2 regions of the Halobacillus sp. B23F22_5 genome follow, and region 2 is predicted to be linked to the other one. Evidence: predicted binding sites of a transcription regulator. Region 2 holds the regulator's gene; the other holds the start of a gene.
The links. The regulator LexA, encoded in region 2, represses DNA repair genes until DNA is damaged. The targets are predictions, from matches to a motif close to CGAACATATGTTCG.
Positions count from the first base shown of each region.

Region 1: a site for LexA is predicted at 10,303-10,316, ahead of ACGTN9_RS04495 (DNA polymerase IV). Genes of this name have one in related genera too.

Region 1 covers NZ_JBIEKI010000002.1:225,246-240,576, reverse strand. The annotation lists gene ACGTN9_RS04535 (aldehyde dehydrogenase) at 1-905, shown strand, start outside; gene ACGTN9_RS04530 (RNA polymerase sigma factor) at 975-1,502, opposite strand; gene ACGTN9_RS04525 (DUF6449 domain-containing protein) at 1,523-3,442, opposite strand; gene ACGTN9_RS04520 (ABC transporter ATP-binding protein) at 3,420-4,319, opposite strand; gene ACGTN9_RS04515 (GntR family transcriptional regulator) at 4,323-4,700, opposite strand; gene ppc (phosphoenolpyruvate carboxylase) at 5,004-7,763, shown strand; gene ACGTN9_RS04505 (CHY zinc finger protein) at 7,819-8,151, opposite strand; gene ACGTN9_RS04500 (GNAT family N-acetyltransferase) at 8,473-8,919, shown strand; gene ACGTN9_RS04495 (DNA polymerase IV) at 9,036-10,286, opposite strand; gene ACGTN9_RS04490 (M20/M25/M40 family metallo-hydrolase) at 10,440-11,567, opposite strand; gene ACGTN9_RS04485 (acyl-CoA carboxylase subunit beta) at 11,658-13,205, opposite strand; gene mce (methylmalonyl-CoA epimerase) at 13,213-14,034, opposite strand; gene ACGTN9_RS04475 (acyl-CoA mutase large subunit family protein) at 14,051-15,331, opposite strand, start outside.
Region 2 covers NZ_JBIEKI010000004.1:89,951-105,281, forward strand. The annotation lists gene ACGTN9_RS07475 (DUF2621 domain-containing protein) at 1-387, shown strand, start outside; gene ACGTN9_RS07480 (CcdC family protein) at 404-904, opposite strand; gene ACGTN9_RS07485 (Na(+)/H(+) antiporter subunit B) at 989-1,432, opposite strand; gene ACGTN9_RS07490 (hypothetical protein) at 1,669-1,893, shown strand; gene ACGTN9_RS07495 (YneF family protein) at 1,942-2,169, opposite strand; gene sirA (sporulation inhibitor of replication protein SirA) at 2,293-2,718, opposite strand; gene tkt (transketolase) at 2,901-4,904, opposite strand; gene ACGTN9_RS07510 (DUF896 domain-containing protein) at 5,079-5,312, opposite strand; gene ACGTN9_RS07515 (YneB family resolvase-like protein) at 5,384-6,043, opposite strand; gene lexA (transcriptional repressor LexA) at 6,350-6,970, shown strand; gene ACGTN9_RS07525 (hypothetical protein) at 7,044-7,358, opposite strand; gene ACGTN9_RS07530 (YusG family protein) at 7,640-7,879, shown strand; gene glnA (type I glutamate--ammonia ligase) at 8,022-9,353, opposite strand; gene ACGTN9_RS07540 (MerR family transcriptional regulator) at 9,375-9,779, opposite strand; gene ACGTN9_RS07545 (methionine gamma-lyase family protein) at 9,904-11,160, opposite strand; gene hflX (GTPase HflX) at 11,180-12,415, opposite strand; gene ACGTN9_RS07555 (AAA family ATPase) at 12,488-13,423, opposite strand; gene hfq (RNA chaperone Hfq) at 13,547-13,771, opposite strand; gene miaA (tRNA (adenosine(37)-N6)-dimethylallyltransferase MiaA) at 13,811-14,746, opposite strand; gene ACGTN9_RS07570 (helix-turn-helix domain-containing protein) at 15,023-15,331, shown strand, end outside.

The DNA of each region.
Region 1 (15,331 bases), on a different contig from region 2:
AAACCTTCGAACCCGGTTTACTTACCGTGATAGAAGGCGGAAAAGAAACCAGCCAGGAATTATTGGACCAGCGTTTTGATTATATCTTTTTCACAGGCAGCATACCGGTCGGAAAAATCGTCATGGAAAAAGCGAGCAAACACCTCACTCCTGTAACCCTGGAACTTGGCGGGAAAAGCCCCGCTATTGTCCATAAAGACGCAAAACTCGACCTGGCAGCAAAGCGGATTGTATGGGGCAAATTCACCAATGCAGGACAGACCTGCATAGCACCTGATTACTTATTTGTCCACGAAGATGTAAAAGACAAGCTGTTCGTGAAAATCAAAAAACATATCCAGTCTATGTATGGAAAGGATCCGTTTGAGAATACAGAATTCACCAGTATAGTATCCAGAAGCCACTTTGATCGCTTGACTGGCTTTTTGGATAATGGCGAGGTTGTCACCGGTGGACGCAGTGACAGGGAGCGGTTGATGATTGAACCGACTGTCATGGATGATATCAGTTGGGATGACCCAGTCATGGGAGAAGAAATTTTCGGACCAATCCTTCCTGTGCTTACTTACGAAAATCTATCCGATGCTGTGGAGATCCTGCAAGATCACGAAAAGCCGCTGGCACTCTACTATTTCGGTAAAAAAGAAAAGGATCAGAAATATGTGACCGAAACCCTTTCTTTCGGGGGCGGATGCATCAATGATACACTCTATCATATCGCAAACCCCTACCTTCCATTCGGCGGGGTCGGGAGCAGCGGCATGGGTGCCTATCACGGGAAAGCAAGCTTTAATACATTTACCCACCAAAAGAGCATCACCAGGCAAACGACCAAATTTGACTACAGCTTCCGCTATCCAGGCTCGAAAGCAGGGTTGAAAATCATCAAAAAGTTATTGAAGTAAGACGAACAAAAGAAAAGACCGTCTGATCGTAACCCTGGATCAGATGGTCTTTTACTCTTTTGTATATTATCAAGTCGACAACGGGCTGCCCTTTTGACTCAGTCTCTTCTTTAAGGACATTCTGGCTCGATATGCTCTTGATTTTACAGCAGAAATGGAAATTTCCAGGTGCTCGGCTATGTCAACTTCTTTCATTCCGTGAAAGTATTTCATCATAAATACTGCATGCAGCTTCGGAGCAAGGTGTTTAAGTTCTTCCATCAGTTGATGGTGACTGATTAATTGTTCCACTTCTTTATCCACTCCATCACAGCCGATGGCAGCTTGATGACTGCCTTCAATCAAGTCATCAAGTGGGACCATCAGCTTTTTTCTTTCTTTTCTCCATATATCTATCGCTGTCCTTGTGGCAATCTGGCCAAGCCAGGCTGCCAACTTATTGATATCCTGAAGCTTTTCTCTGTTGTTGTATGCTTTTATGAAAGCCTCCTGAGCAGCTTCTTCTGCAAGATAGGGGTTCTTGACTACACGTAATGCCGCACCATAAACTTTCGGATAATTGATTGTATAAATTTCTTCATATGCCAGCCCTTCCACAGAAATCCCTTCTTTCTAACTTAATTGACCACCCTCGCTACTAAATCTTCCGATATCCGATAGATCATCGGCTCTCCACCTTTAGGGTATATACCGACATAATACCCGCCCTGTCCCTGGTGTTCCTTGCTGTTTAACAGCAATTTGATTTTTTTGTTGTCTTTCACAGTCCAGACATGTTCATTGGAGGCAGCAGCTGATTTGAATTCGTTGAAAATCGGACCACCCGGTTCATTCTGATGAACAATCACTGCCTTGGAGACATCTTGGTCTGTCAATACTGCTTCTTCATACAGCCCTTTTTGTTTCAGCCATTCATTCAGCTGATCGTAGGAGCGTTTCATTGGGATATATATCTCCATCCCGCTTTCCAGCATAAAGCTGATATCTCCGCGATCTCCCAAGGAAGGGATCATGTCTTCATAGGTTTCCGCCTGCAAATCTTGTTTTAAACGGGACATTAATGTTTTAATTTCATCCGGTTCAGCGATGACCAGTTCATCCGATTTGCCCGTTTCGGTAAAAAACCGGATCCGGTCGATATTTTCCGGTTCCACTTTCATAACAGGATACTTCAATGCTTTATATTCAAGAGATTCATAGATCGGATCTAAGTAAGCCCGGTAGTCCTGTTCAGGAATCATGTATTCTCTTACCATTGTCTCACCGTTTTTCATCTCATAAGCAAGAAAGAGATTTCTTCTTCCGATTTGATACTCCTCTGAACCGGATGAAATGATTTGCTTGTGCAGTTTCGTTACAGCCTGGATATTTTCGTTTTCATTCAAATAACCGGACTCATTATAGGGGTGATTATTCTGATAGCTATACGACCCTTCCCCTATAAAGACACGCTCAACACTGGCCGCAGCAGGAACCCGCTGTTCAAACCCGGTAAGATCGAACTGCAACAGTAAAAAGACAAGTCCTGCAGCAGCTACATAGCCGATGAACCCTTTCCAGGCGCCAAACACCCGCCATGTCTTTTGCAGAACCATTTCCGCAATCGCATAACCGATCATCGCTCCGACCATATACCCAAAAATCATCCATGCAGTATCATGGTTATGGAAATACAAACCGCCGACAAGCATCATACAAAGCGTAAGCCCATATTTAAAGATAGGCCTGAGCACTCCATATACGATTGCCTGCCCCGCCATCTCCAGATTCCGATGCTGATAGATTTTCCATGCCAATCCATAAAACGCAGCCACAATAGCCAGGTAGACGTACATGCGGGAGGCCGGCAATGAGGCGTTATACAAATTCAAAGAATCGACGAGAGGAGAGAGCTGATGCAGATTCTGATCCATATAGTAGTTTTCAGAAAATCCATATAAAAACTGGTTCATAGCAAAGTAAAGTAGTACAGTGATTCCAGCCGGGAATAGCAGCATGATATAGGTCAGAACACCATGGAGTGCAGTCAGACCCGTGACCATTCCGACAAAAACCGCAGCAAAAAATAATAGCAGCGTAACGCTGAGTGTCCCGCCAAGCCAGTACCAGATGTCCTCCAAGCTGTATACATAAGATAAATCAAAACTAATATAGAGAATAGTCATCACCGCCGCATTGATGATAATCGGCGCCACCAGAATGACAATCCCATTCCAAACGTTATTATGATAGAGTTCCGTACGCTTGAGCGGCAGACTATGTACAAAATCTGACGTTTCTTTCACTTGCAGGTAGCGGAACAGAAAAATCCCAAGTAAAACAGGAATAACGATTATCATCACCTGCTGTAGCTCAAAATTGATCTGGAATAATCCGTTTTCATGAAAGAATTGAAACGGACGGTCACTGGACAACTCCGTCATTATTCGTAGCGGCATGGCAAATAGCAATCCGATCAAGTAAATGATTCCTATCCAGCCAACGCTCCTGAAGTTCTGTTTTGTCACTTCCTTCTTAAACGAGGATGTTTTCCACATTATAACCGGCACCTCCCATTTCATAGACAAAAATTTCTTCTAATGTAAGCGGTAGCAAATCATAGACGATAGGCTGGTAAGATTCAATTATCTTTGAAACTTCTGTTTCCGCTCCTCTGACAATCCACAGACGTACACTTCCACGCTTTTCTTCATGAAGAATGGACAACTCGTTCTTCAATGCTGCAGGAACATGATTCCTGAAAGCGACCTGAACTTTATGAATATCCGCTTTCAGTTCATCCAGATCCTTTTCCAGTAAGATGGAGCCCTCATGCAATATACCGACATAATCACAAATATCCTCTACCTCTCTCAGGTTATGAGAAGAAATTATTACGGTCATTTTCCGATCAGCAACATCCTGAATCAGCAGATTTTTCACTTTCCTTCTCACTACCGGGTCCAACCCATCGAATGGCTCATCCAGCACGAGGATATCCGGCATGGCGGATAAAGCGAGCCAAAATGCTACCTGCCTGCGCATCCCTTTCGAAAATTGACTGACCTTTTTTTTAATATTAAGTCCGAACATCTCCTTGAGCTGCACAAATCGTTCCTGATTCCAGGAAGGATAGATATTCTGATAGAAATTTGCCATTTGCTCAATGGTATAATGCGGAAAAAAATAAAGGCTGTCAGGAATGAAAATCATCCGCTTTTTCACGTCGGTGTTTTCGAACACCTTCTGTCCTTCGATTTGTACACTCCCCTTCTCCTGCTTTAAAATGCCGACAATGATTTTCAGCAAAGTGGTCTTCCCTGCTCCGTTAGAACCTAAAAGGCCGTAGATCGAACCGTCCTTGATTTGAAATGTTATATCATGAAGCACTTGTTGCTTATGGAAAGTCTTATTTACTTCCTGAAGTTTTATCATCGATTATTCCTCCCCTGTCGATTCATCTAATTCTTGAAGCAGCAATTCTATATCTGCGCGGGCCATTCCAAGGTAAAGGGCTTCTGAAATAGCTGCCTTCAACTTTTCCTTTACTTTGATAAGTTCTTCCTGACCGGCTTTTTCAGAAGAGGCTTGCACAAAGCTTCCTTTTCCTTTCAACGAATAGATGTATCCTTGCGATTCTAACTCCCGGTAGGCTTTTTGAATGGTATTGGGATTGATTGTCATTTGCCTGGCCAAGGTCCTAACCGAAGGAAGCTTTTCATCTGCCTGCAGTACTTCTTTTATGATCAGTTCTTTGAACTTTTCGACTAGTTGTTCATAGATCGGTTTTCTGCTTCGTAAATCCAAATCAAACATGGCTATTTCCCTCCGATCTGAAACCGTATTAACTGTATTAGTATCCTTAGTACAGTTAAAGTATATAGCAAACTTTCTGATTTGAGAAGCAGTTTTTTACTTTTTATGAAATTATTTACCAGCCTAAAGCTTAATAGTGGAGAAACGTTAAAAATTTTGATAGTTTAAACTCTCAACAAATTAGATTGGTTATGACTTATCAGGTTAGTAGATTTGACTATCCTAAAAATTCTGATAACATAAGAAACCATACGTCGACCAAAATTGGTCGTCTACACTAAGAATTTACAGGAAGGTGAAACTATGAGCACAACTAGACAATCCAATGATCATACTGTTCCCTTACGACGTGACGTAAGTGAACTGGGTAATATGCTCGGTGATATTTTGATTCATCATGGCGGACAAGAGCTTTTTGATAAAGTAGAAACCATCCGTCAATATTCAAAAGACCTGAGGAGCAACCCAGAGGAAGCAACTTACCAAAAATTGAAGCAAGAAATCGAAAACCTCCATCCCCCGATGCGCTCCCAAGTCATCCGCGCATTTTCAATTTATTTCCATTTAGTCAACATTGCCGAACAAAACCACCGTGTTCGCCGGCGTAGAGAGTACCAGCTTCGTGAAGACCATGGAGTTCAACCGTTTTCATTAGAAAGTGCAGTCGATGCGCTTCGCAAAAACGAAATATCCAGTTCAGTCATCCAGGAGGTCCTCGATCAATTATCTTTAGAACTGATCATTACTGCCCATCCGACTGAAGCGACAAAACGAACCGTTTTGGAAATTCAAAAACGGATCGCTACAATCTTGCAACAACTCGATAACCCTCAACTTACTGCCCATGAACGGGAACAATTACAAGACAGCTTAATGAATGAAGTGACTGTCCTGTGGCAGACCGATGAACTGCGTGAACGGAAACCGACTGTCATGGATGAAGTAAGAAATGGACTTTATTACTTCGATGAAACGTTATTTGATGTACTGCCTGACATTCACCAGGAATTGGAAGATCGCCTGGAAGAGAGCTACCCAGGGGAAGACTGGACAATCCCTAACTTCCTTCGTTTTGGGTCCTGGATCGGCGGGGATCGCGATGGCAATCCGAATGTCACTCCAGAAATCACCTGGCAAACCCTTACAAATCAACGGGATCTAGTGTTAGATAAGTATGAAGAAGTCCTGGTAGAGCTGATGAAACGGTTCAGCCACTCTACTAAAATAGTGTCTGTCACCGATGAATTGATTGCTTCTGTAGAAGAAGAGGAAAGAATCATTCCAAGTAATAAAAAATGGCGCGTCGAAAAAGAAATTTATCGCCGTAAATTCGCGATTATATTAGAACGTCTCCGTAATGTTGGAAAATCAGAAATCGGATATGATTCTTCCGAACAATTATTAGATGACCTATACATGATTCAACGAAGCGTCAATAGCCATCAGCCTAATCAGCGGGAACTGAAAATGCTCCGTAAGCTTGTTCGCCAGGTGCAGTTGTTCGGCTTTCACCTTGCCACATTGGATATCAGAAACCATAGTGGTGAGCATGAAGCAGCCATTAAGGAAATCTTGCAGAAAGTGAGTATCTGTGAAGACTATGCTTCCTTGAATGAACAGGAAAAAATTAAACTTTTGGAAGGTATTTTAGAGGACCCCCGACCTATCACATTACTTGATGAGGATTATTCTGAAGAGACACAGGAAATGTTGAAGGTCTTCAACTTGATCCGTGAAGCTCATCGTGAATTCGGGGATCGGGCAATCGAAGTATATCTGGTGAGTATGACAGAGGCAGCCAGTGATTTACTTGAAGTGCTGGTACTTGCTAAAGAGGCAGGGATTTATCGTCTTCATCCAGATGGAAGAGTAGAAAGCAGCTTGAATGTCGCTCCCTTACTGGAAACCGTAGATGACTTGATTGCAGGACCGGAAATATTAAAGACCTTGTTTGATATGGATGCTTATTCCAAGCACCTTGGCCAACGCAATTACCATCAGGAAGTCATGTTAGGATATTCTGACGGCAGTAAAGACGGTGGGACATTGACCGCTAACTGGAAACTTTATAAAGCACAACAGGAAATCCATGATATGGCTAAAGACTATAACATCGGTCTTAAATTCTTCCATGGGCGTGGTGGATCACTAGGCCGGGGCGGTGGCCCATTGAATCGAAGTATCCTATCCCAGCCTGCAGAAACGTTGGGCGATGGTGTAAAGATTACTGAGCAAGGAGAGGTATTGTCCTCCCGCTACCTGATCCGGGACATCGCTTATCGCAGCCTTGAACAAGCAGCCTCTACGCTTGTGGAAGGTGCAGCGCATGTTTCTACAGAATCGGAACAAGGACACCACCGGGAAGAAACATGGGAAAAGGCAATGGAAGAGATTTCAGAGGTCTCACTCAGAAAATATCAATCACTTGTTTTCGGCGATAAAGATTTCCTTACCTACTTCAATGAAGCGACGCCGCTGAAAGAAATCAGTGAGTTGAATATCGGTTCCCGCCCGATGAAGCGGAAAGACAGTTCCAAATTTGAGAACTTGCGTGCGATTCCATGGGTCTTCGCCTGGACACAGAACCGTCAACTGCTTCCTGCCTGGTATGCTGCAGGTTCCGGGTTGACAAGCTATGCAGAGCAAGGGGACTCCTACCTTGCCACCTTGCAGCAGATGTATGAAAATTGGCCTTTCTTCCGTTCAACCATTGATAATCTGCAAATGGCATTGATGAAAGCTGATATCCAAACTGCAGATCAATATAAATCTCTCGTCAATGATAAAGAACTTGGCGACCGGATCTATAATGATATCGTGGAAGAATACAATAAAACCAAGGATATTCTTCTGAAAATCAGTGGAGATCAGGAACTCCTCGATAAACAAGTGACCATCCAGGATTCTGTGCGGCTGCGTAATCCTTATGTCGACCCATTGAATTTCTTGCAGGTGGAATTGATTAAAGAGTTACGTGAAACAGAAAGCAGGGAAGAAAGTCTGCTGACCGAAGTACTCCTTACCATCAGCGGTATTGCAGCAGGTCTCCGGAACACAGGTTGATATCATTTGTAAAGCAGTCGGTTTATTCACCGACTGCTTTTTTATGCTGATATATTTACTTTTTCATATCAAAATATAACGGATAATGGTTACTGCATTTTTCATTGAAACGATGCTGGCATTCCGGGCATCCAGAAACGGACATATATTCATTGATGGTCAATTCGCGGCTGCAATTTCCGCATAGGATCGCTTGTTCCTCCCATTGGTCCCTGGGCCACTTTGTCTCACGATGATCTGCTTTCTCTTTATGACAATAGTAGCAAGCATAATATTCCTTACAGCAGTGAAACTTGATAGCAATGATATCGACTTCACTATGATAATGACGACAACGGGTAAAAGCATCTACTTCCATCCCTTTTACTTCTATACGGTTTCTTGTCACCCAATTCCCCCTTTATCTTCATTTCGTAAAATCAATTCAATTTTTTTATTTTTATCTCAAGTTGCATAATTCGATTCTTTTTTATAAAATTCCTGCAATAATCTCTACTTCCTGCTGTAAGTCTGGCTGGAAGCATTTTCTTCTATCTTTTGATAGACTAGCTCTAGGTTCTATAAACTCCATTTATCCGCCACGGTTGGCTTCATATGTGGAATAAAAGAAAGAACTTCTAAGGTCAGGGATGCTCTTTTGAAGTTCCTCCAATGATATTATCTTAAACGATAAGCAATAAGGAAAACACAGAATCAGGAGGATGATAAGGTGATAACCGTGAAAGAAATTTCAGCCGAAGATACTTACAGGATCCGGAACAAGTCCCTCAGTCAAAACCAAAGCATAGAAAAATGTCACTATCATGGAGATCATCTGGACACCACTTTTCATTTAGGCGCTTTTGAAAATCAGAAGCTGGAAGGGATCGCATCCTTTTACATGGAAGCAACGGATGCCATTCACTCTCAAAAACAATTTCGCCTCAGAGGGTTGGAAGTACCTAATCAAGATCAAAGCCTACGAATTGCTACAACGTTATTGCACAAAGCAAATCGTATCTTATACCACGGCAATGTCGAATACATCTGGTGTATTGCAGAAACGGCAGCTCAGCCTTTCTATGAGAGAATAGGATTTTCTTCAATCGGGGAAACATTTGAAACTGATCCAAGTGGTTCTCAGGTAATTTTGTATAAAGAAGTTGAGAAACCTTAATATTACAAAGTTGTGGTACCAATGTGTGGATTTCTCTTTACGTGTAGCTTGTATAAATCTCCCGCTTTAAAAAGAGGGAGATACATTATTTTTGTATCACCCTCTAAATGCAGTCATTATTTCTTATAATCATCTAAAAAGTCTTTTTGAAAACTGGTGCTGACTTTGTGAGAGTCATTCACCGTGCTCGATAGATCCCGGAACGGGTTCTTGCCATAACGTTCGGTCAAATCATCTATCGTTTTATAAAGTTTTTCCTTTTCTGCATATTGTTCATAATTGAAAATATCGAGCTGCTGAGTCACTTCTCTCTGTTCTGCCAAATCTCCAGCGGTTATGCCGAGCAGCCGGACAGGTTCCTGGTTCCAATGTTCATCGAACAATCTGGAAGCAATATGAAAAATATCGTCTGAAGTATGGATATAATCTTTTAATTGTCTGCTCCTTGTGACATTTTTCCAATCATGATAGCGAATCATCAATTGTACATTTCTCGCCAGCACTTTCTTGCCGCTCATACGGGCAGCCACTTTATTCGCAAGCCTTCTCAGCACCTGACGGATTTCCATATCATCGGTTGTATCTTGGGCCAGGGTAGTGGATGTTCCGATACTTTTGAATTCATGAACAGCATCCGGGTCAACCGGCCGGTTATCCTGGCCATTGGCCCGATTTTTCAATCGTTCTCCGTTAATGCCAAGCAGTTGTTTCAGTTTGAAGACATCATAATTAGCCAGGTCACCAATCGTTTCTATCTTATAACTTCGAAGCTTTTCTGCAGTTTTTTCTCCTACCCCGTACATTTCTTCTATTGGCAATGGCCATAATTTTTTAGGCAAATCACGCTTTCTAAGCACCGTGATACCCATAGGCTTCTTCATGTCAGAAGCCATTTTAGCTAGGAACTTATTGGGCGCTATTCCGATACTGCAGGGCAGATCCAGCTCTTCAGCAATTCTTTCCTGTATCCGGTCGGCTATTTCAAGTGGAGACCCGAGATTTTCACAGTCGGTAATATCCATATAGCCTTCGTCAATCGATACTGGCTGGATTATGTCTGTTACATCTGCTAAGATTTTGAACATTTCTTTGGAAGCCGTACGATACCTATCAAAATTCGGCCGCATGACGATCAAGTCTGGACAATGCCGTTTCGCTTCCCACAGAGGCATTGTTGTTTTTACCCCGTGTTTTCTTGCTTCATAACTGCTCGTTACGACAATGCCCTTCCGCTCTTCGGGATTACCCGCAATCGCTAACGGTTTCCCTTTCAAACCAGGGTCGAATGCCATTTCAACTGAGGCATAGAAGCTATTCATATCCACATGAAAAATGACCCTGCCATTTTTCGGGTACCATTTTGACATGGCAATCCTTCCTTTACGAACTTTTGTTCTTCCATTATATCATGGGAATGCAAATAACTTCGACTCCTACCCCAGGCCCTCCAGAATCTGGATGTCCCGGGGTATAAAACCAAAAAATCGACCATGCTGTGTTGGCATGATCGATTCATTGCATTATGCTTTTGCCGCTTCCTGAATGATTGCAGTCACAAACTCTGCGACTTTCTCGAGCTCAGCGACTGGCATGCGTTCATTGGTTGTATGGATTTCTTCATATCCTACTGCCAGGTTAACTGTCGGTATCCCGTGACCAGCGATGATATTCGCATCACTGCCGCCACCACTCTGAAGCAATTCACTGTTCCGTCCGATGTTATTGGCAGCACTTCGAGCCACTTCCACTACCCTGTCCCCTGCCTGATGTTTAAAGCCAGGATACATAACGGTCACGTCCACGTCTACTTCGCCGCCCATTTCTTTAGCTGTATCATGAAAAGCCTGTTTCATCTTTTCTACTTGAGTTTCCATTTTTTCAGGAACAAGAGAACGGGCTTCTGCTAATATTTCCACGTGGTCGCATACGATGTTCGTCTGCTTTCCGCCTTCAAAACGTCCAATATTAGCGGTTGTTTCATCATCGATTCGTCCAAGTGGCATCTTTGCGATCGCCTTAGCAGCAAGTGTAATTGCGGATACACCTTTTTCCGGCGCTACACCCGCGTGAGCTGTCTTCCCTTTTACGATGGCATTCACTTTTGCCTGTGTCGGTGCGGCTACAATAATATTACCAACCTGCCCGTCACTGTCGATCGCATAACCATATTTTGCTTTCAGCAAGGAAGCATCAAGTGCTTTTGCACCGACAAGACCGCTTTCTTCTCCTACTGTAATGACAAACTGGATGTCCCCATGTTCGATGTCATTTTCTTTCAACACACGGATAGCTTCAAGCATGGCTGCTAGTCCAGCTTTATCATCCGCCCCAAGAATTGTAGTCCCATCGGTTACGATGTAACCATCCTCAACCGATGGGGTGACACCGTTACCTGGAACGACAGTATCCATATGGGATGTGAAATAAATCGTATCGACGCCGTCCTTGGTCCCTTTAAGGTTACAGACCAGGTTGTTGGCATCGTGGTCGGTTTGGTTACGAGCATCATCCTCAAGCACTTCCAAACCAAGATCAGAAAACTTTTTTTTCAGTACCTTAGCGATTTTCGCTTCGTCTTTTGTCTCGGAATCGACCTGGACCAATTCCAGGAATTCTTCAAGCAGACGTTCTTTATTTACAGTTACCATTCGTATGTCCTCCTTTATGTACGATCCTATTAGTACGTTAGCGAAACAGCCCGAAACTGTCAACGGAAGCAGTTTCAGGCTGCCTTAACTTTACAGTGGAATATTGCCGTGTTTCTTCTTCGGCCGTTCTTCCTTTTTATTTTTGAGCATATCAAGCGCCTGGATCAAGGTAGTACGGGTTTCACGAGGATCGATCACATCATCGACCATACCAAGCGATGCAGCGACATAAGGGTTGGCGAAACGCTCCCGGTATTCACTGATTTTTTTCTGTCTTGTTTCTTCCGGATTTTCGCTTTCCTTGATTTCTTTGGCAAAAATGATATTCGCTGCACCTTCAGGTCCCATAACCGCGATTTCCGCGTTTGGCCATGCATACACTAAATCGGCACCGATCGACTTACTGTTCAAAGCAACATAAGCACCACCGTATGCTTTCCGTGTAATCACCGTAAGTTTAGGTACAGTCGCTTCTGAATAGGCGTATAAAATCTTCGCTCCGTGTCTTATTATTCCGCCATGCTCCTGTTTAATCCCCGGGAAGAATCCGGTTACATCCTCGAAAGTTATGAGTGGAATATTGAATGAGTCACAGAAACGGATGAATCGTGCCGCTTTGTCGCTGGAATCGATATCGAGCCCTCCAGCCATATACTTCGGCTGATTACATACGAGGCCTACTGTCTGTCCTTTCAATCTCGCGAAACCGACCACGATATTTTTGGCAAAATCTTTATGGATTTCAAAGAAAGAATCAGGGTCGACAACTTCATCGATTACAACACGGACATCATAGGGACGGATCGGATCGAATGGTATTTTGTCGGTGATATCCGGACGGTAATCTTCTTTTTCCTCCAATTCCAGTACAGGCGGCTTTTGTTCATTATTGGAAGGCAGGTAGCTTACCAGCTGACGCACAGCATCCAGTGCTGTTTCTTCGTCGTGCGTTTTTAAATGGGCATTACCACTTTTTGAATTATGGACATACGCTCCCCCAAGGTCTTCTGAAGATATGTTCTCTCCGGTAACGGTCTCGATTACCTTCGGTCCGGTGATGAACATTTGAGACGTTTCTTCTACCATAATGACAAAGTCAGTAATAGCTGGAGAATAGACAGCGCCACCAGCACATGGTCCCATAATGACAGAAATCTGTGGTATGACACCAGAATAAATGGAGTTTCTATAAAAAACATGTCCGTAACCATCCAAGGAAGAAACCCCTTCCTGGATACGAGCACCGCCGGAGTCATTCAATCCTATGAAAGGGGTGCCATTTTTCACTGCCAAATCCATAACTGCAGCAATCTTTTTGGCGTGCATTTCGCCAAGTGCTCCTCCGAAGACAGTGAAGTCCTGGGCAAACAAATAAACTTCCCTTCCATCAATCTTACCGAAGCCGGTCACCACTCCTTCTCCAGGTGCAGGCTGGCCATTCATCCCAAAGCTGTCACCACGATGCTCCATGAATGGGTTCAATTCGATGAAAGTACCTTCATCAAGCATATAATCTATACGCTCTCGTGCTGTCATTTTCCCCTTCGCATGCTGTTTTTCTATCCGTTCATCCCCGCCACCAAGTTCTGTCTGTCTGCGTTTATCATAAAGTTCACTGATTTTATCATAAATATCCATCGATGCTTCACTCCTTTTCGCTGTGCTGACATAACTCATATAAGACGCCGTGTCCGGCTTTCGGGTGAAGGAACGCAATTTGGCTATCATGCGCGCCTGTTTTCGGGGTATCATGTATCAATGCTACGCCGCTCTCCTTATATTGATTTAAGCGTTCGGTAATATCATCGACCTCCAGTGCCAGATGATGGATTCCTTCCCCGCGCTTTTCAATATGCTGATGGATCGGAGAATCCTCGCTTAACGGTTCAAGCAGCTCAAGTCTTGTTTCGCCAATCTTAAGAAAAGCAACTCGAACCTGTTCTGAGGTTACCTCTTCTACATTTTCCAGTTTCAAACCAAGCACATCCTGATAAAACGGAAGTGCCGCTTCTAATTGCCTGACTGCAATTCCTATGTGAGCGATTTTCTTTGGTGCAGCAACCAGGCTCGAATTCGGATCGACCATTTTTTCGATATATTTAGCGATTTCTTCTGTCGGCGTCCCACTAGTAAATATCTTAGCTACTCCCTGGTCCTCTAAATATGGGATATCCTCAGCAGGAATAACTCCGCCCCCAATGACAGGAATATCTTCCGCACCTTTATCCTTCAATGCTTGTACAACCTTTGGAAACAATGACTTATGCGCACCTGATAAGGAAGATAAACCGACAACGTCGACATCTTCCTGAATGGCTGCCTGTGCAATCTGAATTGGCGATTGCCTTAAGCCGGTATAGATAACCTCCATTCCCTGGTCTCTCAAAGCCTGGGCAATGATCAATGCACCGCGATCGTGTCCGTCTAAACCTGGTTTAGCAATTAATGCACGTATTTGTTTTTTCATGTCAGTACTCCCCCTTTTACATCCCCGTATACTCACCGAATTCTTTTCTTAGTACGTTGGCAATTTCTCCAACGGTCGCATAAGCTTTGACAGCTTCAAGAATATACGGCATCAAATTTTCCTTCTCCTGCCTGGCTGCTTCTTTAAGGTTATCCAGGCAGTCATCGACCAGCTGCTGGTTCCTTGTTTCTCTAATATTTTTAGTCTGTTTGATTTGTTGTGCTTCCAAAGCTTCATCTACCCGGAGCAAGTCAGGATTAATTTCTTCATCGATTCGGAATTCATTCATACCTACGATGATATCTTCGCCTGATTCTATCCGTTTTTGGGCTTCATATGCAGATTGGTGTATTTCCCGCTGCATATAGCCATCTTCCACAGCTTGGACTGCTCCTCCTAATTTCTCGATTCGTTCAAGGTAATCATTGACTTCTTCCTCGATTTTATCGGTCAATGACTCAACGTAATAGGAGCCTCCCAACGGGTCAATCGTATCAGCGACACCGCTTTCATTAGCAATGATCTGCTGGGTTCTTAGCGCTATACGAGCAGAATCTTCGGTTGGAAGAGCCAAAGCTTCATCACGAGAGTTGGTATGTAGACTCTGAGTTCCTCCCATGACAGCTGCAAGCGCTTGCAAGGTAACACGTACTATATTGTTATCCGGCTGTTGAGCAGTAAGTGTTGATCCGCCAGTCTGGGTGTGGAACCTAAGCTTCCAGCTCTTAGGATTTTCCGCTTGATAACGTTCTTTCATGATTTTTGCCCAGATACGCCGTGCTGCTCTGAATTTCGCCACTTCTTCGAAAAATTGGTTATGGGCATTGAAGAAGAAAGCGAGTCTTGGCGCAAACTGGTCGACTTCAAGTCCGGACTCGATGGCAGCATCAACGTATGCCATGCCATTGGCAATCGTAAATGCGACTTCCTGGACTGCTGTAGAACCAGCTTCCCTTATATGATAGCCAGAAATACTGATGGTATTGAATTTCGGCACATGCGTCTGGCAATATCCGAAAATATTCGTAATTAAACGCATGGATGGTTTTGGCGGGTAAATATATGTCCCTCTCGCAATATATTCTTTAAGGATGTCGTTCTGAATCGTCCCTGTAAGCTTTTCCATCGGTACGCCTTGCTTTTCTCCCACAGCTATGTACATACAAAGCAAAATCGAGGCAGGTGCGTTGATGGTCATAGATGTACTGACTTTATCGAGTGGAATCTGATCAAACAGCTGTTCCATGTCCTTTAAACTGTCGATGGCGACTCCGACTTTACCGACTTCCCCTTCCGC
Region 2 (15,331 bases):
GTTGTCCTGCTGAGTATCGGCGGATTCTTTATGTTCCGGAAGTTTTTAAAACGGCTTCCGAAAGAAGATGGGAAATCCGATATGGATTGGGAAGAGTATTACTTAGAAAAATCCAAGCATATGTGGGGAGATAAAGAAAAGCAATTATTAGAGGATCTCGTCTCTCCGGTCCCAGAACTGTTTCGGGACATCGCGCGTCAAAAGATTGCAAGTAAAATCGGAGAAGTAGCCCTGAAAAAAAACCGAAAAAAAATAACACAGGATGTTATTATCGAAGGTTATATTATTGCTACACCGAAGCGGGATCATAAATTTCTAATCAAAACCCTTGAACAGAAGGATATTGATCTGACGCCTTACCAATATCTGTTCCATGAACAAACATAAAGCCTGTCCGAACCTTTTAAGTTCTGGACAGGCTTTCTTTCATTACTTCATTTTTAGGCAGGGACTTTGCCAGCTGCAAATAACGGTACAGCATTGTTATCCGCCATGTAACAATCATGCCGAAGGCTAATAAGAAAAACATACCACTTGTTTCACCAATGGAAACATGTTGTCCAATCAACAGCTTCAATACTATCCTTAGCCCCAGTAGTCCGAATAAGATGAACATAAAGGCTTTGGAAGGTTTAAGGTAAATATCCCCTTCTCTTATCTCGAAGTTTGAGGTCTTTATCAAAAAGATAGAGAATAAAGCCCCGACACTCAAAGCTTCTAAAACTTGTATCCATTCGACACGGAAGATAGGAAGTACAAACATGAATGCTCCTGTACTCATAAACAGCGGTGGTAGTATGATCTTTTTTACACTGGCAGGACGGCGGGCAGCCCTCATCCTTACGAAAATCATCGCTGTGGCCATGAAGGCTGCTACAACTGTACTTGCAATCAACCAAAACATATTCAATCCACTCATTTCCATGCTTTAACTAAAACGTGGCTTTCTGGATTCCGCTACCATAAGGACCACATTCCGAATGGTTTATTAGGAAAGTTCTTCATCTCCATGATCCTGGGCGATGGTCAAAATGATGGTCATCGTAACACCTATGACAGTCAAATATACGCCGAGGTCAAAAAGCAACGCTGTTGCAAGTTCTGTCTTCCCAAGGATCGGCAGTTGAAAATAAGCGAATGTCTGGCTTAAGAAAGGCTGACCGAAAAGGAAAGAACCTACTCCAGTAGCTACTGCGATTAAAAGCCCTATAGGAATGACAACTCGAAAGTTTATCGGAATGATTTTAGAAACAGCTTTCATTCCATAGGCCATATACATCAAAACGATGGCAGTTGAGGTCATCAAACCTCCGATAAAACCGCCGCCTGGTTTATTATGTCCGGCAAAAAACAAGTAGATGGAAAATGCGAACAAAATGAAGGCGATCAAGGTTGTGGCTGTCCTAAGAATCAAATCATTTGTTTTTATCATCATGCAGTAACTCCTTTATGACGTAGATAGTATTAATTTTAATATAAAATCATGTCAAAATCCATAGTTTGATACCAGGGGAACTATCACAACATACCCCAGGTGTTTAACTATCGTCTTTTACATGGCTATAAAAAGCAAAATATGTAAAACTTAAAAATTGAACATTTTGTGAAAATAGCTTATAGTTAAGGTAATCATAGAAAGAATCGTAAAAACTAAAGTGGGGGTGCGGTATGGTTCGGACAGCTATTTCCCTGGTTATGAGCTTTGTTTTCCTGGTGATTCAAACAATGATTGTTATGGGAATCAAGGAATACGAGATGATTTATTTTGACAATTATTCCTTGCTTGCATCCGTATTGGCTGTAAACTTTTTTTTAAGCTTTTCCATATTGACCAATATTAAATTTTGGATCAATGGACGCTATGAAAAGTCCAACTCTCCTATTGATCAATAATTAGTAGAAAAAAACCTTCTTTCTTTATTAGAAAGAAGGTTTTTAATGTTATTTGGTTTGTTGATTATTCATGGAACGCATCATCTGATTAATCTTTTTCTGTGATGGTTTCTGTCCCATTTGCATCATCAACGTACGTAACATTTGTTCATTAATAGGAGGGTTCTTCTTCAAATAGTTCATCATATACTTTCTCGCAATGAAAAACCCCAGGGCTACACCACCGATAAGCGCCAGGATGGCAATGATGATTACCCATACGATACCCAAGCTCATTCTCCGTCTTCCTCCTTCATGTTGTCTCTTATACAGTATAGTAAAATGGACATAAGAATACAATAGCATGTCTCCTGTAAGAGTGCGTGCTATTTCTTTTTCCTGCCTTTTTTCCATACGTACCTATAATAGCATTTCTTTCCTTTGGGGGGAAATCCACCCATATTGCTGAAAATGGTATTCTGCAATGAAAAAGCAGCGGTCGATCATTCGGAGTTTTTGAAATAAAATCTGTTCCGCCTCCATGAAACTATTACACTGTATAAGACACATTTCTTTTGTTATCTCTATTATACCACGGGTTTCAACCCATTTCGTCACCTTTTTGCCTTCTATCAGTTTCCTATGATTATATCTCGGACTATTTTTCAACAAACACACCAGAGAGTTATCGGGAAACGGCTTAGTGATAAATTCGAATTGCAATTTATATAAATCTTTATGTGAATGATTATGATACTCTTGGAAAAATCGGAACAATAATTCCGTTTTATAATAATATTCTTTCGCAATTTCCTCTTTGACAGCATAGACATAGTAAAGATGCATGCAGCAATCCCTCCTGTTTGAGGGATATTATATCGGTTGTACATCGATAAATCTGTCAAAAGCTGAAAAAGAATCCATCGAGTTTTGTCGAATTGAAAAATAATACATAGAAGGAAAGAAAAGACTGCCTCTAACCGGAGAGACAGCCTTTAGAGCATGTCGACTACACGCTTATATTTCCATTACTTGAACAGTTTTTCTGTTTCTTTAACTACATTTTCTACTGTAAATCCATATTCTTTCATTACAGTTTCTCCTGGAGCAGAAGCACCAAAGGTATCTATACCAAGTACAGACCCGTCCAAGCCAACATAACGCTCCCAACCGAAAGGAGAAGCCATTTCGATAGCTAGACGCTTGGTTACTGCTTTTGGAAGAACACTTTCTTTGTAATCATCCGACTGGACATTGAAACGATCAAAGGATGGCATGCTTATGACACTCACATCGTAGCCTTTTTCCTTCAATTCTTTTTGCGCAGCTACAGCAAGCTGAACTTCAGACCCAGTGGCCAACAACAAGGCATCTGGAGTTCCTTTGTCGGCCGGGCTCAATACATATGCACCTTTTTTCACACCTTCATATGCTTTCTCTGCTGTCCCAGGTAATGTAGGCAGACCTTGTCGAGTCAGTACAAGGGCATTAGGTGTAGTGTTGGATTCTAAAGCGACACGCCATGCAGCACTGGATTCATTACCGTCTGCTGGACGGATGACAGAAAGGTTCGGCATTGCACGAAGTGATGCCAACTGTTCAATTGGTTCATGAGTAGGACCATCTTCACCGACAGCAATTGAATCGTGAGTGAAGACATAGTTCACTGGTAAATTCATTAACGCTGACAGACGGATGGCCGGACGCATGTAATCACTGAACACGAAGAATGTTCCAGCATACGCTTTTAAGCCGCCATGTAACGCCATGCCATTCAATGCTGTTGCCATTGCAAACTCACGTACACCGAACCAGATATTTCTGCCGGCATAGTTGTTTTTGGAAAAATCATCTTCACCTTTTACAGCTGTTTTATTAGAACCGGCAAGGTCAGCACTACCACCAAAGAAATACGGGATAGCTTCAGATAATGCGTTGATTGCTTCTCCTGAAGAAGCACGTGTTGCTAACTTATCTTCTTCGGTATAAGCAGGAAGGGACTTCTCCCATCCTTCCGGCAGTTCCCCTTTCATCGCCAATTCCAGTTCTGCGGCCAACTCAGGGTTCGCGTTTTTATATTCATCAAGTAATGCTTTCCATTCGGACTCTTTTTGTTCCCCGTTCTTTTGGATCTTTTCCTTAAAGTCCTGATAAACTTCCTCAGGTACATGGAATGCCTCATCATGTTCCCACTTATAATGTTGTTTTGCTGCATTGGCTTCTTCTTCCCCTAATGGAGCACCATGGGAATCAGATTTCCCTGACTTGTTTGGAGAACCATAGCCGATGACCGTTTTTACTTCGATCATGGTCGGCTGATCAGTATTAGCTTTGGCTTCTTTGATCGCTTCACTGATAGCTTTTGTGTCATTTCCGTCCTCTACACGAATCACTTGCCAGCCATATGCCTTATAACGACCCTCTACACTTTCAGAAAAAGCACGATTCAAGTCTCCATCAAGGGAAATATCATTGGAATCATATAAAACGATTAGTTTTCCAAGTCCAAGATGGCCTGCAAGAGAGGCAGATTCCTGGGAAACGCCTTCCATCAAGTCTCCATCACTACAGATACAATACGTATAGTGATCGACTACATGATGGTCTTCGGTATTATACTTGGCCGCAAGATGCGCTTCAGCCATTGCCATACCAGTGGACATGGAAATGCCCTGACCTAATGGGCCTGTCGTTGCCTCTACACCATCCGTATGACCAAACTCCGGATGCCCTGGTGTCTTGGATCCCCATTGACGGAAATTTTTCAAATCCTCCATGGTAACGTTATAACCGGAAAGATGAAGCAAGCTGTATATCAACATGGAACCGTGTCCTGCTGATAACACAAAACGGTCACGATTGAACCAGTTTGAATTTTTAGGGTTGTGGTTCATATACTCCGTCCAAAGCGTATAAGCCATTGGAGCTGCCCCCATCGGCATACCTGGGTGGCCGGAATTAGCTTTTTCTACGGCATCGATTGTCAATGTCCGTATCGTGTTGATAGATGTCTGTTCGATTGTGTTTGACATGGAATAATCCCCTTTCTCGCTCTGCATTATGTACCATCTATAATCCTATAATGAAAATGGGATATAGACAAGCATTGTCACCTGATTTTAAGATTTTACTTTTGAAGTTTTCCCTTGCATTGGAAATTTAAACAAAAAACAACCGTACTATTATGTACGGCTGTATGGGGAAGATTAATGTTTTTTTTCATTACGCTGCATCCGCTTCACTTTTTCCGGTGTTACATCATTGCCTTCCGGATCGACTACCTTCATACTCTTCAGTTGGTTTTTAAAGGACTTACGTACGTTGCCTAGATATTCTTTACGTAGTTTTTGCTGTTCATCTTTTTCCGCTGCAGTCAACGATTCTTTTTTTGATTTATTGGCTAATTCGTTTATACGATTAAGTTTTTCTTTGGATAACATATTGACACACTCCTTTTATGAGCCCTGAACTAAAAAGACAAGTGCCGTTAGACCCTTGTCTTCATTATATATTAACTTTTATCAGCTGTTATTTCAAGCGAGGTGTATTCCCGGTAGCGTCTATGGACCGTGGCCTTTGAAACATCATAGCCCAGCCCGCGTAACGTAGCAGCGATTTCCTCGAAAGTCAGTTTATTATTACGAAGCCGGACAACCTCCTCAATCGGAAACTCAATCCTTTCCCGTCCCCTTGCCAAATGCTGATTGGTAAGGTTGTCACCCGGGTTATAACCCCTTTCCATCGCTTTATTCATTCCGCGCTTTATTTTGAGGTTATGGATTTTCCGCTGGTACTCCTCCACTATCCCGACGATTTGCAACACCATCGAATCTGACTCTGACAATTGCAATTCTCCCTGATGTGTCAAAGACAGTACTTGTACGTTCATTTTTTGAAGCTGGTGAAACAGGGCAATCTTCGTGTTCCCCCTCCCCAGCCTAGTCTCATCCTGGATCAGTAAACCCTCTGCCTTTCCTTCAGAAAAACGGTCCAGCATTTGAAAAACACCTTCACGTTCAATTTCATATCCGCTCGCTTGCTCTTTAATTATATCCATCACTTCCATGTTCTCTCGTTCTGCCATGGCAAGCAACTCCGATTCCTGTCTCGCTAAAGAAGTAACTTGAGCTTCTTTTTCTGTACTGACTCTGCAATAGATTATTACTTTCATGTCTGCGACCCTTTCTGCGTGTTAATACGAACAATAAACTACATAGACCATTTTAGCTGCTTATGGACATCGCAGCATATAAAAATACCAGACTCAAAATGAAAAGAATAATATAAGTCATGTCCAATTTAGATAGTTTATCAAACATTTTAACCCCTCCATACAGAACTTTTGTTCGCGTTTGTTAGTTATAATTATATACGAACATTCGTTCCTGTCAAGTGTATATTCGAACGAATGTTTGTATTGTTGAAATCATCATGGTACAATGTGGTTAATAAAAACATATGTACGAGGTGTGCTTATATGAGTAAATTATCGAAACGGCAACAGGAAATATTGAAATTCATAAAAGAGGAAGTCCTCGCCAAAGGTTATCCACCTTCCGTGCGTGAAATTGGCCAGGCTGTCGGATTGGCATCCAGTTCTACTGTTCATGGACACCTTGCGAGGCTGGAAAAAAAGGGATTCATCCGACGTGACCCAACGAAACCAAGAGCCATCGAAGTGTTAGAATTAGAGGAAGAACAAAACATTCCAAGGAGCGAAGCATCCTATGCTCCTGTTATTGGTAAAGTAACCGCTGGTACGCCGATAACTGCTATTGAAAATATTGAAGAATATGTACCTTTACCACAAAATTTAGCTGGGGAAGAAAACACTTTTGTCCTTGTTGTCGAAGGTGAGAGTATGATTGAAGCAGGTATACTTGATGGAGACATGGTAATTGTAAAACAGACGCCAACCGCTCAAAATGGAGAAATCGTCGTCGCCATGACAGAAGATGAAGAAGCGACAGTCAAACGCTTCTTCAAAGAGAAAAACCACATTCGCCTGCAGCCGGAAAATGCAACCATGGACCCGATCATCCTGCATGATGTCTCGATTCTGGGTAAAGTCGTAGGTTTATATAGAGCAATTCACTGATCATAATCTCTATATAAAAATAGAAGAGCCCTGTATCCCGGGAAGGGATACAGGGCTCTTCTTATTTCCCTGGCTAAAACAGTTTACCAGGCATAATACCAATAAGTTGCTCATCATAAATAACCAAATGATCCACTTTAATTAACTCACCTTCAAAAGAATGTATGATAACTTCCTTTACATACGTGAAATTGTAAGGTTTATAACGACATGCTGACTTATCAGACCGATGTTTCAAATCGCTGTGTCGATTTTCTTTTAACTCCCCTGGTATACCCTGAACAAATCCAAATTCTGTGATAAAGGTAAGAACCTCTTCACCTCTCCTGGTTTTCATAATCGATTCTAATTCTCTGGTAATTGATTTCGAATGGCGAGTAAAACTCATGCATGTCATCTCCTTTCGAAAACAATTTTGACAGGGGATTCTATTAGTCCTGCATGTCTTGGGCTTCTTAACATTCTTTAACAATGCATTTACAACAACTTAAACCTGCCTGCCCCAGCGTAAAAGCATAGAACGATATTTCAATAAAGTATACAGGACTAATTAACTGAAAAATCTATATATTCTGAATATGTGTTGATTTTACCTGAAAAAATTATTATAATACCATTTATATATTTATTTACGTTATTTGAATCAAGATTCTAATAAGGAGGAATGGAATGAGAAAAGAAGAATTGCAGATGGTGGATATAACAGATAGTATCAATGGAAAGTTAGAAGAAGGAAATATGAATCTCTACCTCTATAAAGAAAAAATCGGACGGATTCTCATGTCTGGACAAGAGAATCGTTATGAAATGTCAGAGGGCTTTAAATATCATAACGGAAAAATCTATCGCATGCATAAAATAACAGATATCAAACAATATGTTACTGATTGTGACCTCGGCTGGTGTTAAATCAAGTTAGAATGTAATCTTTTAATAATGAAAGAAGCCATTGATGAAAAAATCAATGGCTTTTTTTACGGACTTAAATATGAAGATAATACGCTAAAATAAAAAACCCCCTTGATACCAATAGTACCAAGGGGGATGCTTATTAATATACGGATAGATACTGCTCACGTTCCCAAGGGTGGACTTGTGTACGGAACATATCCCATTCGATTTCTTTCGCTTCGATAAAGTGCTCAAAACAGTGTTCGCCAAGTGCGTTCACTAAGATTTCATCTTGCTTAAGCAGCTCTAACGCATCATATAGAGTAGCTGGCAGATCTTGTACGCCGTTCTTCTCGCGTTCTGTTTTGTTCATAACATAGATGTTGCGATCGACCGGTTTTGGTGCTTCCATCTTATTTTCCACACCGTCTAACCCTGCTGCCAACAATACAGCCATTGCCAGGTAAGGGTTCGCTGCAGGATCGACACTACGTACTTCGATACGGGTACTTAGGCCGCGGGAAGTTGGAACACGAACTAACGGACTACGGTTTTGTCCTGACCATGCAACGTAACAAGGAGCTTCATAACCAGGAACAAGACGCTTGTAGGAGTTTACGGTCGGGTTCGTAATAGCTGTGAAGTTTGTTGCGTGCTTGATGATACCTGCAGTGAACTGGTAAGCAACGTCTGATAGTTCAAGCTCGCCTTCTGTATCGTAGAATGCATTTTGCTTTCCTTTGAACAAGGACATATTCGCGTGCATTCCGGAACCGTTGACACCGAATAACGGTTTAGGCATGAATGTAGCATGCAGTCCGTGCTTGCGGGCAATTGTTTTTACAACCAATTTGAAAGTTTGGATATCATCACAGTGTTTGACTGCATCTGAATATTTAAAGTCGATTTCGTGCTGTCCTGGTGCTACTTCGTGGTGTGATGCTTCAATTTCGAAGCCCATTTCTTCTAATTCAAGTACGATATCGCGACGGCAATTTTCACCTAAGTCAGTCGGTGCAAGGTCGAAATAGCCACCTTTGTCATTCAACTCCATGGATGGTTCGCCGCGCTCATCAAGCTTGAATAAGAAGAATTCCGGCTCAGTACCAATATTGAAAGCGGAGAATCCAAGTTCTTCCATCTTTTGCAGGTTCTTTTTCAAAATGTAACGTGGATCCCCTTCAAAAGGTGTCATATCCGGATTATAGATATCACAGATAAAACGTGCCACTTTACCTTTTTCGGAAGTCCAAGGGAAGACCACAAATGTCTCGAGGTCAGGAATTAAGTACATATCAGATTCTTCGATACGAACGAAACCTTCGATAGAAGATCCATCAAACATCATTTCATTATCCAATGCTTTATCAAGCTGACTCAAAGGAATTTCGACGTTTTTAATAGTTCCAAGCATGTCTGTGAATTGTAGGCGAATGAATTTTACGTTTTCTTCTTCAATTTTTTTAAAAATTTCTTTTCTAGTTAATCCCATTTATAGTTTTCCTCCTATTTTTTAATGGAAGAATCGTGATAATTCTCCCTGTCTTAACGATGATTTACCGTGTCTTCCAGCTGTCAATAATTCCTGCTGGAGCATACGGCGAAGCTCTTTCTCAGAAAGATCATTGTGGATTTCTTCGACTTGCTCTTGATTCATCGGTTCATTTTCAGGTGCTTCCTGCATCGACAGAACCTGTTTGATTCCTGCAAGATTGATGCCTTTTTCAATCAATGCTTTTATTTCAAGCAGACGATCAACATCATTGAAGGAAAATAATCTGCGATTTCCTTCTGATCTCGCTGGATGGACCAAATCGTGTTCTTCGTAATAACGGATCTGCCTGGCTGACAGGTCTGTCAAGGATTTGACTATACTAATCGGGAATAACGGCATCGAACGTCTAATTTCATCACTCATCGATCGCTACCTCCCTTTAATGTGATACCTTAATTATACCAATGAAACATCATGTGTCAAGAGATGTTAAGAAATCTTACATATAAAATTAAAAAAACTGAAATGAACTTCTCCATCTCAGCTTTTACCCTATTTCGATTTGATGGAAACCTGCCTCAATGATTTCTCCGAGAGCAAGTTTCACAGCAATCTTCACGTGTTCATACGTAAGTCCGCCTTGCACAAATGCCATAAATGGTGGACGGATTGGTCCGTCTGCCGTCAATTCCAAACTCGCCCCCTGGATGAATGTGCCTGCCGCCATGATGACATCACTTTCATACCCAGGCATAGCACTCGGGTATGGGGTGACATGGGAATTGACTGGTGAGTATTTTTGGATAGCCTGGCAGAAAGCTACCATTTGTTCTGCTGTATCGAAAGAGACAGCTTGGATTAAGTCTGTACGAGCTGCATCAAAGGGGGGAGTGGTCGTAAATCCTGCATTCTCTAACAAATTCGCAGTGAAAATAGCACCCTTCAAGGCTTCTCCGACCATGTGAGGCGCCAAAAATATCCCCTGGTACATTTCCTGGAGACTGTTCAGACTGGCACCGACTTCTTTCCCGATGCCCGGAGCTGTCAGTCGATAGCTGCATAATTCAATCAAATCTTTCCGGCCGGCTATGTATCCCCCAGTACGCACAATTCCACCACCGGGATTTTTGATCAGGGACCCTGCAATCAAGTCCGCCCCGACATGGGGTGGTTCTTCTGTTTCTACGAACTCTCCGTAACAATTATCTACAAAAATGATTGCTTCCGGGTGAATAGAGCGGACTTCCTGAATCATTTCGGCAATGTCAGCGATTGAAAAAGACGGTCGGTCCGCGTACCCTTTCGAGCGTTGGATGGCGACTACCTTTGTCTTTTTATGAATCGAGGATTTTACCTGCTCCATATCCACTTCGCCTTTATCACTAAGCGGGATGGCCCGGTAGTTGATGCCGTAGTCTTTCAAGGATCCTACATCTTTTCTGTTAGACCCGCTGACTACCTGCTCAAGTGTGTCGTAAGGATTGCCGGTAATATATAACAATTCATCCCCGGGTCTCAACACCCCAAACAGCGCGGTGGTAATCGCATGGGTGCCGGAAATGATCTGGGGCCGCACTAATGCGTCTTCTCCGCCGAATATTTCAGCATAAAGCTCCTCCAGTGTATCTCGTCCATAATCATCGTAGCCATACCCTGTCGTAGGGTTGAAATGGCTGTCTGAAATCCTCAAACGGCGGAAAGCTTCTAACACCCTTTGTTGATTTGTCTCCACAATCGTTTGAATAGTGGTATGCAATGGGCGGATTTGTTCTTCTGATTGAGCTGCAAGTTTTTCGATATTCATAGTAGTCGTTACTTCCTTTTTATAATAATTGATGTTTCATTGGGTGGTCTGGATGGATGGCTCCGGCCAAAACATATCCTTCTCTCTCTTCATCAAAATGAAACGAGGAAACGATACTTTCTCCTTTCAAACGCTGCAGTTGTTTTCCATCACCCGCAGGAATGAAAGTATGGTAGCTGTCCCATTCTTTCATCAATGTTTCTTCTATTTTATCCTGAATACGTTTGATATCAATCGGATCATGCACACTTACCGTAATCGACGGGAAAGCATGCGGAATGAAATCGCTGGATAATAAATCTATCTTATTGTAAACGGTAAGCATCGGTAAATGGTCTGCCTTCAATTCACCTAACAGTTTCAATACTGTCTTTTCATGCTGCTCATGATCCGGGTGAGAAGCATCCACCATATGAAGGATAAAATCGGCTTCGGTTACCTCTTCTAAAGTAGATCGGAAAGCGGCAATCAGTGTTGTCGGCAAGTCCTGGATGAACCCCACAGTATCTGTTAAAAGCACTTGCAATCCGGAAGGCAGCTGAAGCTGGCGGGTCAACGGATCCAGCGTAGCGAATAAAAGGTTTTCTTCAAAGGAGTCACTTTCTGTCGCTCGATTGAAAAACGTTGATTTTCCGGCATTGGTATAACCGACTATCGCAATCTGGAAAGCTTTGTTTTCCTTACGCCTTTTCCGGTACTGTTCACGCTGCTTCACAACTGTAGAAAGCCGCTTCTTGATATCATCTATCCGGCGTCTGATATGGCGGCGGTCACTCTCGAGCTTTGTTTCCCCAGGACCTCTTGTCCCTATTCCGCCCCCCAGTCGGGACAATTCAGTCCCCTGTCCGGCAAGCCGTGGAAGCAGGTATTGAAGCTGGGCTAATTCCACTTGAAGCTTACCCTCTTTCGTCTTGGCGCGCTGGGCGAAAATATCTAAAATCAGCTGGCTGCGGTCAATGACTCGTACTTCCAGTCTATCGGTGATATTTTTCAGCTGACCTGGGGAAAGCTCTTCATTGAAGATAACTAGATCGATTTCATTTTCAGAAGCGTAAGCTTTGATTTCCTGCAGTTTTCCTTCTCCTAAGTAAGTAGCAGGATGGACGCGGTCCCGTTTTTGAATAAAGGTGTTTTTAACTACACCATCAGCTGTCTCGGTAAGTGATTGCAATTCTTCCAACGAGGAATGGAACCGCTTATCATCCTGTCTGGTTTCAGCTCGTGCTACCAATATTACCTGTTCTTTTTCTGCCATTATTTCTACCTCTTTCCATGGACGGTATCTCCTACCATCATATCAAAAGATCATTAGCTTGGATAATGATTATCATCCCCAACCTTCTTCAAATATAATATCTTTCGCTTCCAGGGTCATCAATGCCTCTTTGTTCTGCAAAGAGGAATGGATCACCCGAATCGCATGCTTACGGATAGCATCTTCGATGATATTGCGGACATAACGGCCATTTGAAAAGTTATAAGGGCTACGCTGTAATAACTGTTGAAAATGATGCTTCAATTTCCATTGGGCTTCATTGGAAAGTTTATAATCTTTCATGACGACCATATCGATAGCTATCTCCAATAATTCTCCAGGAGAATAATCCGGAAATTCAAGGGTAATCGGAAAACGAGATTTCAAGCCTGGGTTCAAAGAAAGGAACCGTGCCATTTCCTTAGGGTATCCCGCCAGGATAAGAATAAATTCATTATGATGATCTTCCATACATTTCACTATTGTATCTACTGCTTCTTTCCCGAAATCCTTTTCGCCACCCCGGGCAAGCGAATAAGCCTCATCGATAAATAAGACGCCACCCAGAGATTTTTTGATCAAGTCTTTCGTTTTCTGTGCCGTATGACCGATATATTCCCCTACTAAATCACTGCGGTCAGCCTCAATAAAATGCCCTTTTGATAACAGATTCATATCATAAAAAATACTCGCCAATGCACGAGCTACTGTTGTTTTGCCGGTTCCAGGGTTGCCTTTAAACATCATATGGAGCACCTGGCTTTCTGTAGTCAATCCAGCCTGTTTCCGTTTTTCTTTAATCAAAACCTGTGCATAGATTTCTTTTATTTTTTCCCTCAAGCGAGACATTCCGGTGAACGAATCCAAATGATCATCAATGATACGGAAGGGATCCGCTTTCGTTTTAGCAGCCGTATTTGCTGCTGCTTTTTCAGCCACCTGCTCCTTACGATCTCGCAATATGATATTGATTTGACCTTGTTGGTTAGTCATCGATTGGGAACTCATAGGATCACCCCTTATTCCTTAACACTATACGTAAATTCCTCTGCAAGTGTGACAAACGCCCAGGGAGAAGGGGATATTTTTCCACCAAAAAACGGACGCCTGGGACGTCCGTTTTACTGCCTATTATTCTTTATCTAAAGAAACATTTTTAGCGGGCGCAAATGTTGAGATCGCATGTTTGAAGATAAGCTGCTGTTTTCCATCTGTCTCCAATAAAACTGTGAAATTATCGAACGCTTTGACACTCCCCCTCAATTGAAAGCCGTTGAGTAGAAAGACGGTTACGTGAACGCGGTCTTTTCTTAGCTGATTTAAAAAGGTGTCTTGAATATTAACGGATTGAGCCATGAATCTTCCTCCTCTTTTCTATCTATAATACATGTAATTCTATGTCTGTTCGATCATTCCTGCTAAATCACCTAAAATTATTTGAAACTTTTCCAGATAATCCTCCTCAGAGACCGTGTACCAACGTATATCCATCTTATTTCGGAAGTAGGTGTATTGGCGTTTTGCGTAACGCCTCGAGTTGCGTTTCAATAATTCGACTGCCTGTTCTAAACCATACTCTCCCTTCAGATAAGGGATGAATTCCTTGTAGCCAATCGCCTTCATGGATTGAGCTTCCTCCAACCCAGCCTCATACAAGGACTGTACTTCCTCGAGCAATCCTTCTTCCATCATCGTATCCACACGCCGGTTGATCCTATCATATAAACGTTCACGATCCATTTCGAGCCCGATAAGGATCGGCTGGTAAGGCGATTCCTTTGATTGGTTCTTTTGATATTGAGACATGGTCATTCCTGTGCTCTCATAGATTTCTAAGGCTCTTATCAACCTTCTTTCGTTATTTGGGTGGATTTTTTCCGCTTGCTCCGGATCGATTCCGGCCAAGCGCTGATGCAGAGCGTTCTTTCCTTTCTCTTGAAGCTCAGCCTCCAAACGTTCCGTGATTTCGATGCTTCGTTTCTGTTTGGAAAAGTTAAAATTATATAGGACAGACTGTATGTAAAGCCCGGTCCCTCCAACGATAATCGGTAACTTACCTCGAGATAATATATCTTCGATAGCAGCAGTCACTTTTTCCTGGAACTCAGCAACTGAAAAGGACTCCTCGGGGTTTTTGATATCAATCATATGGTGCGGTATACCATTCGCTTCCTTCCGGGATACTTTTGCTGTTCCGATATCCATGCCGCGATAGATCTGCATGGAATCGCCGCTGATCACTTCCCCATTAAAACGCTTTGCTATTTCTACACCTAATTTAGTTTTACCTACCGCTGTCGGTCCAACGACGGACACAACCGTGGGTTTCATAAGTTATCCACCTTTCATTCACACCAGATGTTATACAAACATTATACATAATGAAGACTAAATAGCCTAACCCTTGATTTATTAGCGATTCAGTTATCCACTAACGGATTCGGTTAATCATAAACTAACGTATCCCGTTAGGTGTGTGTAAACGTTTTCTTTGTCCACAGCTAACGAAAAACGTTATTTCTATGATAACGGTTTCCGTTATATCTTATAAACAAGTACCCTATCGCCTGCTATCATGATAAAATATAGCGGTAGGAGGGGTGATTTATGATAACGGCCGAACGTATTCGATTTCTTCGTATTCATCACAATTGGACACAAAAAAAACTTTCCGAAAAAGTCGGAGAGTCATCACAAGTCATCTCAAACTGGGAGCGCGGTTATACAACACCGAGTCTGCAAAACATTCTCGATCTCGCCGACGCTCTGGATTGTACCACCGATTATCTCTTGGGGAGAAGTGATCAACCCTTTGACATCTTAAAAAAAATCAACGATGTGCTGGCGGATAAAGGGTTTGATGAAACTGACTTCTTCTATGTTTATGTATGGGAGGAATTGACACAGGAAGAGATT